4 regions of the Ornithinibacillus salinisoli genome follow, and region 4 is predicted to be linked to each of the others. Evidence: riboswitches for the same ligand, from Rfam matches in the RefSeq annotation. Region 4 holds a riboswitch; each other region holds the start of a gene.
What was found. Region 4 has a riboswitch for thiamine pyrophosphate ahead of ACFSTA_RS07135 (YkoF family thiamine/hydroxymethylpyrimidine-binding protein). Riboswitches for the same ligand answer to the same signal wherever they lie in the genome.
Positions count from the first base shown of each region.

Region 1 (4,192 bases), on a different contig from region 4:
GCATCAGAAGGGGTACCAATGCCTGCGTCAACAATAACAGGAACATTAGACTGTTCCATGATTAAGCTAAGATTTAATGGATTAATAATCCCTTGGCCTGAACCAATAGGTGAAGCACCAGGCATGATGGCATGACAGCCTAATTCCTCCAAACGTCTTGCTAACAAAACATCATCAGACGTATATGGTAAAACTATAAATCCTTCCTTTAACAGCTCTTCTGCTGCCTTTAATGTTTCGACCGGATCAGGTAACAGTGTTTTCTGACAACCAATTACTTCTACTTTAATCATGTCACAAAGACCCGAAGCTTTTGCTAATTTTGCTGTTCGGACAGCTTCTTCCGCTGTCTGTGCCCCTGCCGTATTAGGCAGCAGGTTGTATTTTTCTACATCAATTTTTTCTAAAAAATTCGGTTGGCTTGGTTCGAATATATTCATTCTACGAACGGAAAACGTCAGTATCTCCGTCTTTGAAACCTCTACCGCTTCTTTTTGAATCTCAAAGTTCGGATATTTCCCAGTTCCTAACAACAGTCTTGATGAAAATTCATATGGTCCAATATTTAACATAATCATCCGCCTCCTACAAAGTTTACAATTTCAATTTTGTCACGATCAGCAATCGTGGTTTCATGATGAGTTTCTTTCTCCAAAATGGACTGATTTAATTCCACAATAACTACCTTCTGGTCAATCCCAAAGTGATGTAATAAGGAAGAAACGGTTGTAATTGTATTTGGAATTTCTACCTTATCCCCATTAATAACTAACTCCATATGTACAACTCCTTCTTAAACGTTTGTTTTAACATGACGGTCAATCCGAAAAGCGGTCAAATCAATCGGTATAGATTCTCCTGTTACTAAACTAGCTATAATCTCACCGGTTATAGGAGAAAGCAAAATACCATTACGGTAATATCCTGTTGCGATGAATAATCCTTTGTATTTTGGATGCTCCCCTAAGTATGGCAAACCATCTCCCGTTTGAGGTCGGATGCCAGCCCAGGCTTTTTCCCATTCCGCATCCACAATAGATGTTACTAGCTTTTTGGCTTTTTCCATCAGTGAACTAATCCCATCAACTGTCACGGTTTGATCAAACGTGTTCGGCTTAACGGTCGCTCCCACAAGAAGACGTCCACCCATTTTAGGGACTAGATAACATCCAGGAGAAAAGATCGTTCTCGTGATCAATGGTTGGTGTGTACGTACCGAAAAACACTCTCCCTTAACTGGATATGTTTGTAATTGTACGCCAGCTTCCGACAATAATTTCTGAGTCCATGCTCCTCCTGCTACAATCACAGTATCACTTTCGAATTTACCAACGTTTGTTATTACCCCGGCAATTTTTCCATTTTCAACCTGAAAAGAAAAAACTTCTGTATACTCTTTGATCACTACCCCTAAAACTGCGGCCGCTTTCAAAAATCCTTCCGTTATTTTCGGCGCGGACACTTGACCATCTTTTTGAATAAACATAGCACCAGTTATCGCATTAGATAAGGCAGGTTCTCTCCTTCTAATTTCTTCTTGACTTATCCATTCCGCTTGTTCTCCAGCTTGCTGTTGCAAATCAATTATTTGTTTATACTCATTTTCTTCTTGTTCGGACAGGGCAATTTTGTACATCCCTTTATTTACTAGTTCGATATCAATTCCGCTTAATTCCTTTATTTCTTCCGCTATTGAAGGGAACATCGATCTGCTTTCCTTTGCCAATGCAAACAACGGACCATCTTCATCCAATTCAACTTGCGCAGCTAGCATCCCTGCTGCTGCTCCTGAGGATTTACTAGCAAGAATGTCTTTTTCCAACAAAAGCACCTTTTTACCTTTTTTGGCAAGGTTGTAAGCTATGGAACCACCATTAATTCCACCGCCTACCACAATTGCATCATATATATTAGGCATAAAAAATCTCCTTTCCCCATAAGATCTACAGCATCTAGTAACTAATAAAAGATACTTGTAGATGTTAGATTGAAAGATTCAAAGCATACTCTTTGGCCACTCCTAAAGGATTATCCGCTTCTAAAATTCCTGACATCACCGCGATCCCTTTGGCACCTGATTCCATTACTGATCTTACATTAATCGGATTTATCCCACCTATTGCAATGACAGGAATAGAAACAGAATTCGTAATGGAGCGTAATTGATCTAATCCTCTTGGAGCTAACCCAGCTTTAGAGTTTGTAGCAAATACATGACCAAAGGTGACATAGTCAGCACCTTGCGTTTGTGCGTGAAGCGCTTCACCAATGGTATGCACGGAACAACCAACACGGAAACCCGTGAAATTTTCTTTAACCATATCCAAAGGTAATGAATGGTACGCTAAATGAATTCCATGAACCTTCGAAATGTAGGCCACATCTAAGCGGTCATTAATTATTATTTTTGAAATCGGAACCTGTTTTTCAATGAGTAGCATTACCATTTCATAGATTTCTTTAGCAGTTTTTGTTTTTTCACGAATATGAATGGCATCGATATAAGGATGAATCTCCTCTATAATCTCTGCTAATGTTTCTGGGGATTGTTTCCCTGTTGAAATAATGTGTAACTCTCCATTTTCCATAAAACTTAACTCCCTATATAAGAAAAGCGCAAGCGCCCGTTTAGCGACGTACGAACTGCGCCAGCGTAACGCTGGTGGTTCAATGTTGCCACGCAAAGTGGTGGTTTTAATTGAACATTCCCCGTAGGAGATAAAGGAAACACGGTGACCGAAAGAAGCCGATGTTGACCTTATCGTACGGAGGTGAAGGAAGTTGCGATAGTCGCTGGACGCGGCTGTTCCTGCCAATAATTATCAACATGCATTTAATTTTATAATTTCCTATACAATTAGAAAAGGCCACTCCATATAGGGGTGGCCTTTTATATATGTTATGTAACATAAACATATGATAAAAATTCCCACTTCCCTACGCTGGTATTGCCAGATCAGGTTCAAAGGGTCCAGATAACATCTGTCTCAGCCTTTAACGGCTCCCCTAGTATGAATGCTATGTAATTATCAAAGTCAGTATAACATACCTTATCAAAAGACGATAGATGTTTCTATAAAATACTAACAGAACTTTTAGGTAGCATTGTTTCTTTACCCATTGTATGGTTTAGTAATTCATTTCATTCCTTTAAAATAAATCCTTTTAAGCTCTGTGTAGTGTATCTTTCACTGCCTTTATAATATCTGGCACTTGTGGAACATGTGCTTTTTCCAGTTCAGGATGATAAGGTACTGGCGATGGCTCCCCACCTAACCGCTTAATGGGTGCAACCAAAGAATCAAATGCTTCACTTTCAGCAATCATACTTGCGATTTCTGCCCCATATCCACCACGTTTAACGGCTTCATGAACCACTACCACACGTCCTGTTTTGGACACAGATTTCACAATTGCTTCCTCATCTAAAGGTACTAGTGTACGTGGATCAATAACTTCTACACTGATTCCTTCTAACGCAAGTTCTTCTGCTGCTTCTAGTGCACGATGCACCATGATAGCTGTGGCAACAATAGTTACATCGGAACCTTCCCGTTTCACATCTGCTTTCCCTAAAGGAATACTATAAGGATCTTCTGGTACATGGGAAGCAGTTTTGTATAATAATTTGTGCTCATAGAAAATAACTGGATTGTCATCATCGATTGCAGCTTTTAGTAAGCCTTTTGCATCGTAAGCTGTGGAAGGCTGAACCACTTTCAAGCCTGGGATATGTGCCACCCATGCTTCTAAGCTTTGGGAATGCTGTGCAGCAGCACCAGTACCAGAACCACTCGGTGTACGCAAAACCATCGGAACCTTCCCTTTACCACCATACATATATCGGATTTTTGCTGCTTGGTTTACGATTTGATCCATGGCAATGGTAATAAAATCAGAAAACTGTAAGTCAAGAATTGGACGCATCCCAGTTAACGCAGAACCAACTGCCGTACCAGCGATCCCCGCTTCACTTATCGGTGTATCACGAACACGCTCCGAACCAAACTCTTCAATCATCCCACTTGTCACACCAAATGCCCCACCATATACACCAATATCTTCACCTAAAATAAATACATCATTATTTATACGCATTTCCTGACTCATTGCTTCCCTTACTGCTTCTAGATATGTAATCACCCTCATTGCAAACCCCTCCTATGCATAAACGTCTGTTAGTAAGTCATCT
Region 1 is NZ_JBHUMI010000014.1:199,416-203,607, forward strand. It holds gene ACFSTA_RS08305 (thiazole synthase) at 1-572, opposite strand, end outside; gene thiS (sulfur carrier protein ThiS) at 575-778, opposite strand; gene thiO (glycine oxidase ThiO) at 794-1,918, opposite strand; gene tenI (thiazole tautomerase TenI) at 1,983-2,588, opposite strand; TPP riboswitch at 2,918-3,018, opposite strand; gene ACFSTA_RS08325 (alpha-ketoacid dehydrogenase subunit beta) at 3,166-4,149, opposite strand; gene ACFSTA_RS08330 (thiamine pyrophosphate-dependent dehydrogenase E1 component subunit alpha) at 4,162-4,192, opposite strand, start outside.
Region 1: it holds a riboswitch for thiamine pyrophosphate, as region 4 does, so the genes downstream of both, tenI (thiazole tautomerase TenI) here and ACFSTA_RS07135 (YkoF family thiamine/hydroxymethylpyrimidine-binding protein) in region 4, are expected to answer to the same signal.

Region 2 (4,192 bases), on a different contig from region 4:
TGTTCATAGAATAGAGGAAAACACGGATAATATCATTATATTTACTGTGAAAAGAGTAATTTTGGGGTTGAATGGATCTATTTTAGTCCTAACATTTCCCTTAGTTGAGACATTTTTGTCTTTGATAACGGAATAGAAGATTTTGCTTTATCATCTAGTATCAAACTGTAACTATTTTTTGTCCAGGTAATAACTTCACGTACCTTTTGTAAATTCACAATATATGAGCGATGACATCTAAAAAATCCATAATGCTTTAAACGCTCTTCCAACTCATTTAAAGTAAACATACTTGGAAAAGCTTCCCCTTTGATATAGACATTAGACTGCCCTTCATTACTCTCAATATAATCAATTTCAGGTGGATCAAATAAAACTATTTTATCCTTTATTTTTGTAGGGATTTTATTAAACTGAAATGCTATGGATTCATTTTCTTCCATAACAGAATCTCCCTCTTGTTCTTCACCAATCACTTCATTTCCCATTTCATAAGGCTGTAATCCCTCTTCATGTAGACGATACACCCGATCGGCCATTGTAATTGCACTTTCAATATTTCCAGTTAATACTAAGATACTTTTACCTTCCTGTTGCAGTTTTTTCGTTATGTTTATAAATATCTTTTTTGTCTCAACATCAACATTTAAATCTGGTTCCTCAAAAATAAATAGAGATGGGTTTTGAAGGAGTACTCGTGCATATTGCACCCTCTTCTGTTGTGAATATGTTAGATTCTTAATTTTTTTGTATTTCAATTCATCCAATTGTGTTATATGTAAAATTTGATCAAACGTTTGATCAAATTCAAAAATCTGCTTATAAAACTTAAAATGATCTAGTACAGTCAATCGCTCATACATTCCCTCTTCAAAAAAACAAATGCCGATTTGCTTAGCATATAACCCCTTGTCTTTCGAAATTTCTTTTCCGTCAATTAAGATCTTTCCGTTTACGAGAACGAGCTTTCCTAAAAATATATTAATTAATGCCTGGCGCACATTTAAACTGGAATGGATTGCAACGATTTCTTTACGATCTATGGATAAGTTAAACGCTGAAAATAGTATGGTATCTTTACGATGCATCTCTAAATTTTCCATGGTTAATACAGTCATATAATCACCCTTTACCGTTCCAAATAAAAATCAGATACTCTATTTATAACATGCTTATGTATTAAGATCCTAGATAAAAGAATAATTTCGTTTATAGGTCTTAGTTACTTATTTTCAAATTTCACATGACAATTAAGTTTTTTTTTGTTATGGTTAATTTGAAAATAAAATATATGAAACATTACTACTAGGGGTGCCCAAAATTTCGTGGGCTGAGAGGAAAGTACGCTAACTTTCTGACTCTTATGGACCTGATCTGGTTAATACCAGCGGAGGGAAGTAGTCGGACGATACGTCTATTCTATTTCAGCTTATGTAAGCCAGGTCCTTTTTTTGGATCTGGCTTTTTTGGTGTCCCTATAACACTGGAGGAAAAACATGAATCGAACACGATTATTAACAACGATGGCAATTTTTATTGCAATTGGAACTTTAGGAGCACAAATACTTTGGTTTCCAGCTGGAGTTGCCAAGGCATATCCCGTACAACATGCTGTAAATGTAATGGCTGCTGTCACACTCGGACCAGGACCAACTGTCATTATCGCCTTCATGATTGGATTATTACGTAATTTACTTGGCCTTGGCACATTATTGGCATTCCCAGGAGGTATGATTGGAGCGTTATTGGCAGGTTATCTCTATCAAAAATTTGGGAAAACGTTATTAGCAGCTATCGGTGAAGCAATTGGAACTGGAATTATCGGCTCCTTCCTTGCCGTACCTTTTGCTATTATCCTAATGGGTAGCTCCGTTGGCGTATTTGCCTTTCTACCATCTTTTCTCGTAAGCAGTATTACTGGTGCGGCTATTGGCTGGTTTATCCTATCAAGGGTAAAACAAGAACATCTCATTCAAAACACATAAGGAGGTTTTATTGATGACTTTTACGGATCAATTAAGAAAAGATAATGATGATATTTTTCAATTCATCCTTTCCCATCCGTTTGTAGAGGGTATCGGAAAAGGGGAAGTACCTAATAAAGCGATCGAACATTATATTAAGGCGGACTTTGAGTATTTAAATGCGTTTATGAAGATCTATGGTATTGCCCTTGCAAAATCCACCAATCGAAAGGAGATTGCCTATTTTCATAAAAAGATAGATTTTATTCTAAATGATGAAATTCATCCACATCGCAATTTTTGTGATTATATAGGTGTGAACTATGAAGAACTGCAAGGACATCCACTCCCACCAACAGCCGACCATTATATCAAGCATATGATGTATCATGCACAAATGGGGAATTTAGGAGAAATATTAGGTGCCCTATTGCCTTGTCCTTGGACCTATTTAGAAATTGGTCGAGAGTTAATTCAAAAATACAATCCGTCAAATACACATCCATTCTATCCTTGGATTACGTTTTATGCAGACAAATCTGTTGAAAACACTACTAGGGAAATGTGCGAATTATTGGATAAGTATATGGATCATGCATCACCAGTTGAACAGTTAAACGTAAAAGATGCATTCCGTAAAAGTTGTCAATTAGAACTCCAATTCTGGGAAATGGCGTACAACTATGAGCAGTGGCCATCAAAGGAGAAGGTGACTTCCAATGAATAACGTTTCATGTGCGCTTACTATTGCTGGTACTGATCCCAGTGGTGGAGCAGGGATTCACGCTGATTTAAAAACATTTCAGGAGTTAAAGAGCTATGGTATGTCTGTTATCACTTCCGTTGTTGCACAAAACACAACAGGTGTGCAGGAAATTCTCCATCTACCGAATGAAATGATCGTGAGCCAATTAGATTCTGTTTTATCAGATCTACCAGTTCACGCCTTTAAAACAGGAATGATTGCCAATACTGAAATGATGGAGGTCATATTAGAAAAAATCACAACAATCAACGCTCCTTATGTAATGGATCCAGTCATGGTTGCAACGAGTGGGGATGCCTTGATTCATGTAGATGCTCGTAGCTATCTACGAGAACACCTTTTACCTTTAACGACCATTGTTACACCAAATATTCAAGAAGCCGAATTTATTACGGGGAACACTATCGAAAGCCTTTCTGATATGCAGGATGCAGCGAACCAAATTGTGTATAAACACGGTGCTGGTGCTGCCCTAGTCAAAGGTGGCCACTTACGTGAAGAAGCAGTTGACATTTTATACGATGGGAACAAAATTCACACATTTACGTCAGAACGCATTCATACAAAGAACACACACGGTACAGGTTGCACCTACTCTGCAGCAATTACTGCCTATTTAAGTCAGGGAATACCACTACCTAAAGCAGTTGACAAAGCAAAGCGTTATGTAACTGCTGCAATAAAGCATGCCTTACCCCTGGGTAAAGGAAATGGACCAACCAACCACTTTGCCCCTAGAATGGATGAAGCGAGACAATGAAGACATCTATTATACAAGAAGTAAGAGAGAAACAACCGCTTATTCATCACCTAACAAATCAGGTCGTAATGAATTTTACAGCCAATGGTCTACTATCCTTCGGCGGAAGTCCCATAATGGCCAAAGCAGTGGAAGAAGCTAGGGACATGGCACAAGTTGCCGATGGTGTATTGATAAACATTGGAACAATAACAGATTCAGAGGTTCCTGCCATGATACAAGCTGGCAAAACAGCAAATGATAAAGGAATTCCTGTTGTACTCGATCCTGTGGGAGTATCAGCAACCCCATATCGCGCATCCGTCGTTAAAAAGATTTTAGATAAGGTACAGCCTACAGTGATCAAAGGTAATGCTAGTGAGCTTGCACATTTGGCAGGAATTCCATGGAGATCAAAAGGTGTCGATTCTATTGGAGCTGGAGATGTAGAAAGTGTTGCAACAACGGTTGTTCAAATCTACCAGACTACCGCAGTAGTTACAGGAAATACAGATGTTATATGCACAGAAAATAAGTTAACACATAATTACTATGGTCACAAACTATTATCTAAGATAACTGGTGCTGGTTGTTTACTAGGTTCTATTTTAACTGCCTGCTTAACTACAAATGATACCACGGAGGAACAAGCTCTAACCGCTCTATCCTTTTATGGATTAGCAGCAGAATATGCCGCTTCAAAATTTGAAGTTAGTGGACCTG
Region 2 is NZ_JBHUMI010000015.1:28,397-32,588, reverse strand. It holds gene ACFSTA_RS09940 (LytTR family transcriptional regulator DNA-binding domain-containing protein) at 78-1,118, opposite strand; TPP riboswitch at 1,298-1,413, shown strand; gene thiW (energy coupling factor transporter S component ThiW) at 1,497-1,985, shown strand; gene tenA (thiaminase II) at 1,999-2,691, shown strand; gene thiD (bifunctional hydroxymethylpyrimidine kinase/phosphomethylpyrimidine kinase) at 2,684-3,490, shown strand; gene thiM (hydroxyethylthiazole kinase) at 3,487-4,192, shown strand, end outside.
Region 2: it holds a riboswitch for thiamine pyrophosphate, as region 4 does, so the genes downstream of both, thiW (energy coupling factor transporter S component ThiW) here and ACFSTA_RS07135 (YkoF family thiamine/hydroxymethylpyrimidine-binding protein) in region 4, are expected to answer to the same signal.

Region 3 (4,192 bases), on a different contig from region 4:
AGCGAATTGTTTTGCGATACAGAAAATAAGCTAATAAAATCGCGACTCCACCAGCTATAAGTGAGAGCACGATCGCTCGATCTGCGATTATCCCTGCATCGATACCTGCTGCTGATGCTGACAAGCTTGGTGCTACCTGTACAATATAATCAGAAGAAAGAGCCATACCTTGCCCTGCAAGCGCTATTGCTACAGCTGCTGTCATGGCTGGTAACCCAGCTCGTATGGCGGCAGGTACAAGTAGTGCACAAATTAAAGGAACTGCTGGAGTTGGCCAGAAAAATAAGGATATTACATAGGTCACTCCAATAAGCACGAAGAACGATATATGCCCATTGACCATCATCTTTTGAATCGGTTGTATCATCCTTACATCTGCTCCTAGATCCTTTAGGGAATTAAGCAACGCCAACATAAACGTAATGATTAAAAAGATACTAAAAAGCTCTTGTGCTGCTACTAAATTTGCTTTAAATATTGCTGTAAATCCATCCACCAAACTACCTTTAAATACTAAGGCAATGACGAAGGTTCCTAATAAAGTTGGTAGAACTACACCTTTACGAAAAATCATCGTACCGATAATTATAAGCGTGAACAAACCATATAACAAATGCGATAACGTTAGTTCCACATGTATCTTCCTTTCGTTATTAACTGTGCTATAGCCTATGCATCACGATGTGTAGCGGTGAAAGGAATATATGGAAGTTACATAAAAATAAAAAAGTCTAATTTACAGTTGTATGCTGTAATTTAGACTTTGGTAGTTATAAATCATCTCGATATAACATAAAGGTTTCTAATTGACCATCCCAAATCACTTCAACTTCGATGGGGTCTTTTAAGTTGACAAAATTCCCGTTACCTCCCCCACTTCCAAGTTCAAAGAATATATCTTTTGGTGGTTTACTAAATGTTCTACTAGTTTTACTCTTTCGTGTTGAAGTACGAAAGGTCACTTCTAAATGCTCCAGGGATTTCAATTCGCTTACTTTACCTCTATAAATAATTCGATGTTGATCATTATGCCAGCTTCCTGCCCTGAAAACACCATCTTCTTCATAAAAGATTTCTTCCCCTCGAAGGTAATATTCACCACGCCAATGCTTACTCTCTCCAACGTACGTATAATCATGTACTTTTATTTCTTTATTCTTATCTCCCATGACTATTGAAGTTATCAACACGAATGCAATACTACCTATTAAACTAAATACAGTTTTTTTCTTACTCAATATTTCCCTCCTAGTTCATCATCTAGTCTTCTCTTCCCTCATTACATTGATGACACAATAACGTTCCTTCATCATGTACCCCATCAAAGAATCCATTGTCACAATATACTTCTCTTCCACAAGATTCACATGTTCCAATTAATTCACGCATTTAACCACCTTTTCAATTTTTATAAATCACGAAAATTCTGTATTATATTATACTATATAAAAAGGATAACCCCATTATGAGGCTATCCTTCTGTGAGCGGAGAATAAGACTATGTTACGTGGTTTGCAAAAGTGTCTTTGGTTGTTTAATAAATAAGAAAAATACCACAATCGTACATAGGATAAATGACGGAAGCATGTATGAACCATTATATACTAGAGAATAAATCCAAACCTCTTGACCTTCTGGTGCATAATGATCCCAAAACACTATTCCTGCATAAAAGTGTGCTAGAAATCGTAAAAAGGTTCCAATCAACACACCAAACATGATATACATTAATCGTTTAACAATTACGCCGTCCTTCATGGATTTTTGAACTGGTTTTGCAAATATTCCAGCTAAACCTAATACAGTAAATGCGAATCCATATTCAATAAATCCTTGTAATGGGTGAATAATCGACGGTTCTATAGTCAATTGCAATAATCCCCATAATAACCCAGAAAGCAATCCCCCCTTAATCCCCCAGCGAAATGCAACAATAAACACTGGAATCATTGCAAAGGAAACAGATCCTCCATTTGGCCATACTTTAAATGACAAAAACGGAATAATATCCAGTAAAAAAGCTAATGCAGTAAAAATAGCTACCTCAACTAAAAATAATGTTTTCTTATTAGTATTCATAATTAATTCCTCCCCTTCATGTAATCTAAAAATCTATTAAACAGATTTTTAAACACACAAAAAAAGCAATGCCAAGGGGAAGCTTCCTGATGGGGAATTCCGCTCACATTGCTTTTAATCCATCAAAAAAGCCACCATCCCTACGCTAGTACTAACTAACAGGTTCAAAGGGTCTGAACAATAAATGTTCACTCTCAGCCATTCGGCTCCCCCTGTAGGCTTTAAATTCACTTTTTTTGCTACAAGTATTGTAACGTACTTTTCAGATTTTTACAATGAAGATATTAGAACAATACAGGATAGATATCAAATGCTACACCTGAATTTCGTGATTTCAAATTAGAACATCGCCTTTCAACCACATAACATTTCCTGTCATTACATAAAAAAAACAACCCAATTTCACCACCGAAATTGGGTTGCCATCGTTTAAAATTATAATGCTACAAACTCTTCAACATCTTTTACACATAATGCAATTGCATTTTCCCAGAAGTCTGGTTTTGTTAAGTCGACGTTTAAATGTTTCTTTGCTAAGTCTTCTACCTTCATACTACCCGTATCACGTAATAATGCAATGTAGTCTTCTTCAAAGCTACCACCTTTTTCCACAGCATATGCGTATATACCGAGGCTAAACAAGTAACCAAATGTATATGGGAAGTTGTAAAACGGTGTACCTGTAATATGGAAATGGAGTTTAGATGCCCAGAAATTTGGATCATATTCTTCTAGTGAATCACTATATGCTTCTTTCTGTGCCTCAACCATTAGTTCATTTAAACGATCTACAGATACTAATCCTTGTTTTCGCTCTTCATAGAAACGAGTTTCGAACAAGAAACGTGCATGGATGTTCATAAAGAAAGCGACACTACGTTGGATTTTATCCTCAAGCAATGCTTGTTTTTCTTCTTTATTTTGTGCACTCTTTGCCGCTGCATCTGCAACGATCATTTCGGCAAATGTTGAAGCGGTTTCCGCAACATTCATCGCATACCCTTGGTTTAAACCATGTACATCATTCATGACATGTTGATGGTATGCATGTCCTAATTCATGTGCAAGCGTTGAAATATTAGATGTCGTACCTGAATACGTCATAAACACACGAGTTTGTTCACTATCCGGGAAACTTGTACAGAATCCTCCCGGACGTTTACCAGCACGATCCTCTGCCTCGATCCAACGCTTATCAAACGCCATTTCAGCAAATTCAGCCATTTTCGGACTAAATTCACGGAAATGCTTAACAATAAAGTTAGCTCCTTCTGAATAGCTAGATTTCTTTACTGATTTAGAAATTGGAGCACCAATATCATACATACTTAATTTATCTAATCCCAATAGTTCCGCTTTTTTATTCAAAAACTTCACGAAATGCTGCTTATTATTTGAAATAGCTGTCCACATTGCATTTAATGTATCTTCTTCCATACGATTAATAGCTAGTGGTTCTTTAAGAACGTTATCCCAGCCACGATGTTTATATTTTTGCAAACGGAATCCGGATAAGTGGTTCAGTGTTTGACCAAATAAATCTGCATGATCCGACCATGCTTTACCCATTTGCTCGAAAACGTGTTTACGAACTTCACGATCCGGATTACTTAATTTATTGGCCGCTTGTCCAACAGAATAGGATATAACTTCTCCGTCCTCTTCTATTTCAACATTCATATTCCCAACAATTGCATCATACATTTGTCCCCAAGCATGGTATCCATCTACAGCTAAGTCATTAATTAACACTTCTTGATCTTCTGAAAGCAATTCTTTTGCTTTATTTCTCGTTTCACTTAAAACAAAAGAGAGATTTTGAAGACGCTCATCAGAAACTAAATTGTTCCATGATTCATCATCAACTGCTACAAGTTTTTGGTCGAATACCGTTTTAACAGCATCCATTTCAGCTTTTAATGCACTTCGTTTACCAACTAGCAGATTGGCATGTGAATCCTTTACATTTTGTGCACTTAAGCAACTTATAAAAGCAAAAGATTCACGTAGTTTTTTCATCGTGCTTTCTAAACTATTCGTGATATCTACAAGTTTAGTAGCACTTGTAAGACTGTCTTTTGGATCAAAATCTTCCACAGAAGATTCAAGTTTA
Region 3 is NZ_JBHUMI010000009.1:27,913-32,104, reverse strand. It holds gene ACFSTA_RS05035 (hypothetical protein) at 1-634, opposite strand, end outside; gene ACFSTA_RS05030 (hypothetical protein) at 771-1,238, opposite strand; gene ACFSTA_RS05025 (hypothetical protein) at 1,261-1,389, opposite strand; gene thiT (energy-coupled thiamine transporter ThiT) at 1,504-2,079, opposite strand; TPP riboswitch at 2,200-2,302, opposite strand; gene ACFSTA_RS05015 (M3 family oligoendopeptidase) at 2,515-4,192, opposite strand, start outside.
Region 3: it holds a riboswitch for thiamine pyrophosphate, as region 4 does, so the genes downstream of both, thiT (energy-coupled thiamine transporter ThiT) here and ACFSTA_RS07135 (YkoF family thiamine/hydroxymethylpyrimidine-binding protein) in region 4, are expected to answer to the same signal.

Region 4 (4,192 bases):
GTTGACATCCCAAAACGATTCGTGATGTGACCTTGGAAGAAAAATGCCTTCTCTTTCTAATAATTGCTTTTTATCCTTAAAAATTACGTCACGCTGATCATCAGCGACAATATTTCCATCGTGTCCAAGTATCATGACACGGTTTATCATATCCATCCAATCATCAGCTTGGTGCTCGATGATGAATACGGACAATCCACGTTCTTGTTTTATTCGATGGATTAATTGGATAAATTCCATACTGGAAACAGGGTCTAGATTTGCTGTTGGTTCATCGAGAATGAGTAGCTTTGGTTCAAGAAGCAATACCGCTGCTAAGGCGATTTTTTGTTTTTGTCCACCAGAAAGTTGATGGAACTTTTCCTTACCAAATGATTCCATTCCAACTGCTTGAAGTACCTCCGAGATTCGTTGTGGCATTTCAGATGCAGGGATGTTTATATTTTCTAAGGTAAAGGCGAGTTCATCTTCAACGGTAATCATACAGAACTGACTCTCAGGGTCTTGAAATACGATTCCCACTTGTTGATTGAGTTCTCCTTTTGAAAATTCGCTTATATTTATTCCTTCAAAATATATATTTCCTTTGGTAAACCCTTCAACTGCTTCTGGATATAGTCCGTTTAAACATAGTGAGATGGTACTTTTACCAGAACCACTAGCGCCCATTAGTAAGGTCACTTCGTTTTCATATAACGTAAAACTTATATTGTTTAGTACAGGTTTTTCTTTTACATTTTCATAGGCAAAAGCAAACTGGTCAACGTGTAGTAATGGCTTTTCAGACCGATTAAGCGGTATTCTTCTCACGCTTCTCTTGCAGCTCCTTTCCTAAGGCATAACCACGAAGTACTCCTGTTTTGGCTAACTGTTCACTAATCCATTTACCTAGTACGCCAGCAAGTAATGCACCACTGATCAGACGAACAATAAAGGTTGCAAAGATAATCGTTGGAGCTAAGGCTATATTTCCTGATGAATATAGATGCCATAAAAAGCTGAAAAATGCTGCTGACATTCCTGCTAACATGAGAGTGATTAAACGATAATTTTTCCATTTCGTTGCAGCAAAAACTAGTTCTGCTCCTGCACCTTGAATAATTCCTGTAATAATTAACGCAGGTCCTGCAGGAGAGCCCATTAATACTTGCACAGCTGCTGCAATAACTTCCGCGGTAAATGCTACACCTGGTTTACGAATAATATAAGCTGCTATGATAGATACGATGAACCAAATACCGAAAATGATTTCGTATCCAAATGGAGCTAGGCCGAATGGGGTAAGAACATTACGAATGCCTTGCCCGATAAAGAAAAATAGTAAATAAATCCCCGCAAATACAACACCTAATATAGACATTAATACGATTTCTTTTAATTTCCATTGCTTAACCATAGACTGATCATCTCCTTATTTTTTATTTGATGGACTGTTTGCTGAAATTGTAAACGTCATAGTCACATGTGATACGACCTCTTGAACACTTGCAAACGACTCGTGCAAGGCTTGGAAAATATGTTGAACGTCACCATCCAGTCTTGTGGCGTAATGGGAATGACTTACTTGAACACCACGACTTTTGGACAGGTCAATTTGTTCGTAAATAGCATCCATATAATCTTCTCTTCCCATAGGGTAGAGAGCAAATTTACATCCAGCCTGCTGGGTAAGGTTGGAAGACTTTTTTTCGTTCAATGGATGATCTGTTTCATCCATATAAACATCTGCATCCGTATCTCCTGGGCAACCAATTGAAAATGTTCCACTCATAGCTACGTGTTCACCAGTTTTTGCTGCATGTAGGAAAATAGCCTTTGTAACATCAAAAATATGTACCATTTTCCCGCGAATACATGTGCTGACATCATCTGTGTCCTTCCATACTTTTGATGTATCAACCTCATCTAAGGCTGTTAAGATGATGTCAACAAATTTGTCGCTCATGGGATAAAGAGTAAATTGGCACCCCGCGATTCGACTTGTTCCACAATAATTATTCATAATATTTCCTCCTTGATGTTTTTTTGTATAACAAAAAAACTGCACTCCCGTGGGAATGCAGTTTGCACGTATGTAAACACAGATAACCAATATCATAGTCATACAGCGAACCACACTTCCCCACGCTAGTATTATCTAGATCGGGTATTAAGGGTCAGGCATAGCCTTCTCAGCCACCAAATCGTAGCTCCCCTAGTGTCCTACCGATATACAGTTTTAAAGTTACACCATAAGAATAACAGAAATCTCGGTGCCTGTCACCCGTCGAATTTTGTCGAAGGGCAATCAAGCAATTTTACGAATGGAAATCGGTGTTATACACTATGGTTATGACACAATATCATCATAATATGCTAGATTTTATGAGTTTAGTTTAGAGAGGGGTTATCGTTTATGCGTATTATGGCATTGCTTGGAAGTTCAAGAAGGAATGGAAATACGGAGTACTTAACGAATAAGGTTTTGGATGGCGTTAACCATCAAACTATATATTTATTGGATAAAAAAATAGATCCTATTGTTGATGAGCGTCATACCGATGAGGGATTCAGTTATGTAGAAGATGATTATGAAGAATTATTTTTCGAATTTCTAAAGCATGACACGATTGTATTTGCTACGCCTTCGTACTGGTTTGGTATGTCTGGACAGATGAAAATTTTCTTTGATCGATGGAGTCAGTATATGAGGGATCATCGATTTGACTTTAAAGAAGAAATGCGTAAGAAAAAAGCATATGTTATTGTTGCCGGAAATAAACCCGATCCTAAAATTGCAGCATTACCATTAATCCAACAATTTAATTATATATTTGAATATGTTGGCATGGAATTTGTGGATTATATAATCGGTAATGGCAATAAACCAGAAGATATTTTGACAGATACAGAAGCAATAGCAAAAGCCAAACTCTGGAACGACCAATTGAAAACGAAATAAAAAGAATGGGAAGGAATAAAAGGTGCCTGTCACCTGTCGAATTTTGTCGGTGCCAGGCACCTTGTGACAAGCTACGAAATTGTTACGGTTAAAAGATTGAAAAGAGGTGATTTTCAATAATTCGCTCCATTCGCAAAGTTTATCAGTTCATTAAAGATAGGCCGTTTAAGAAAGATGAAATTATTGAGGGAAGGTATAGAGTATTAGAATTAATTGGAACTGGTAGCTATGGTATGGTTTACCATTGTAAAGATTTGATTGAAAATGATAATAAAGTTATTAAACAGCTACGTCCAAGTAAAAGTCGGAATAAAAAAGAGATCGAATTGTTTGAACAAGAAATTTCAGTCATGCGGACTTTAAACCATAATAGAATGCCAAAGGTTTATGATTCCTTTTTAATTAATAACAACCGTTTTTATGTCATGGAATTCATTGATGGATTTAATCTAAACGATCAAATTTTTAATCAAAATATATCTTATAATGAAAAACAGTCATTACTATTAATACTTAAAATACTAGAGCTGGTTGATGAACTTCATCAAAGCGATATGTACCATTTGGACCTACGGTTACCAAATATTGTGATGAAAGAAGCCAGACCACATCTGATTGATTTTGGATTAGTAAAGTCTGATCCTGATAAAAGGCAATCAAGGAAAATAACACATGGTAATTCTATGACATTAAAACAACAGGACTTTTTTGATTTGGGAGATATCTTACTTTATTTACTTTACACAACATATACAAAAGAAAATAAAAAAGCTCTTCCATGGACAGAAGAACTTTCATTAGAAAATGAAACTGTATATTTATTGAAACGTTTGCTTGGTTTAAACGAAAAATATTCAACTTCAGACGAAATTAAAGCGGATATACAAGAAGCGTTAAAGGCGATTAGTAGTAGTTAGCCTGAGATATTAACTACTACTTCCCCAGCCTTTACGCTTATACCGTTTACTTCCGCTCATAGGGTTTTGTTTATACCTTCTGTCACTATTGCTACTACCATTGTGGAAACTGGATTTTCTATGACTACTATTTCCCTTGTGATAGTGACGATGTCTTCGGTGGCTACTATCTTGTGATAAGTGTTTAATCTGTTTCATAATCTTTTTAAACATAACTACCAACCTTTCTTCGGGTAACTGTTAATTACCATATTTTTCCTTAATATATACAAATAAACCGTTATTCAACTCCTAATTGCTCTAGTTGATCCTTTAAGCTTGTTAAATTCTCTAT
Region 4 is NZ_JBHUMI010000012.1:8,210-12,401, reverse strand. It holds gene ACFSTA_RS07145 (ABC transporter ATP-binding protein) at 1-810, opposite strand, end outside; gene ACFSTA_RS07140 (ECF transporter S component) at 791-1,396, opposite strand; gene ACFSTA_RS07135 (YkoF family thiamine/hydroxymethylpyrimidine-binding protein) at 1,412-2,002, opposite strand; TPP riboswitch at 2,103-2,206, opposite strand; gene ACFSTA_RS07130 (flavodoxin family protein) at 2,396-2,941, shown strand; gene ACFSTA_RS07125 (protein kinase domain-containing protein) at 3,058-3,858, shown strand; gene ACFSTA_RS07120 (DUF6376 family protein) at 4,139-4,192, opposite strand, start outside.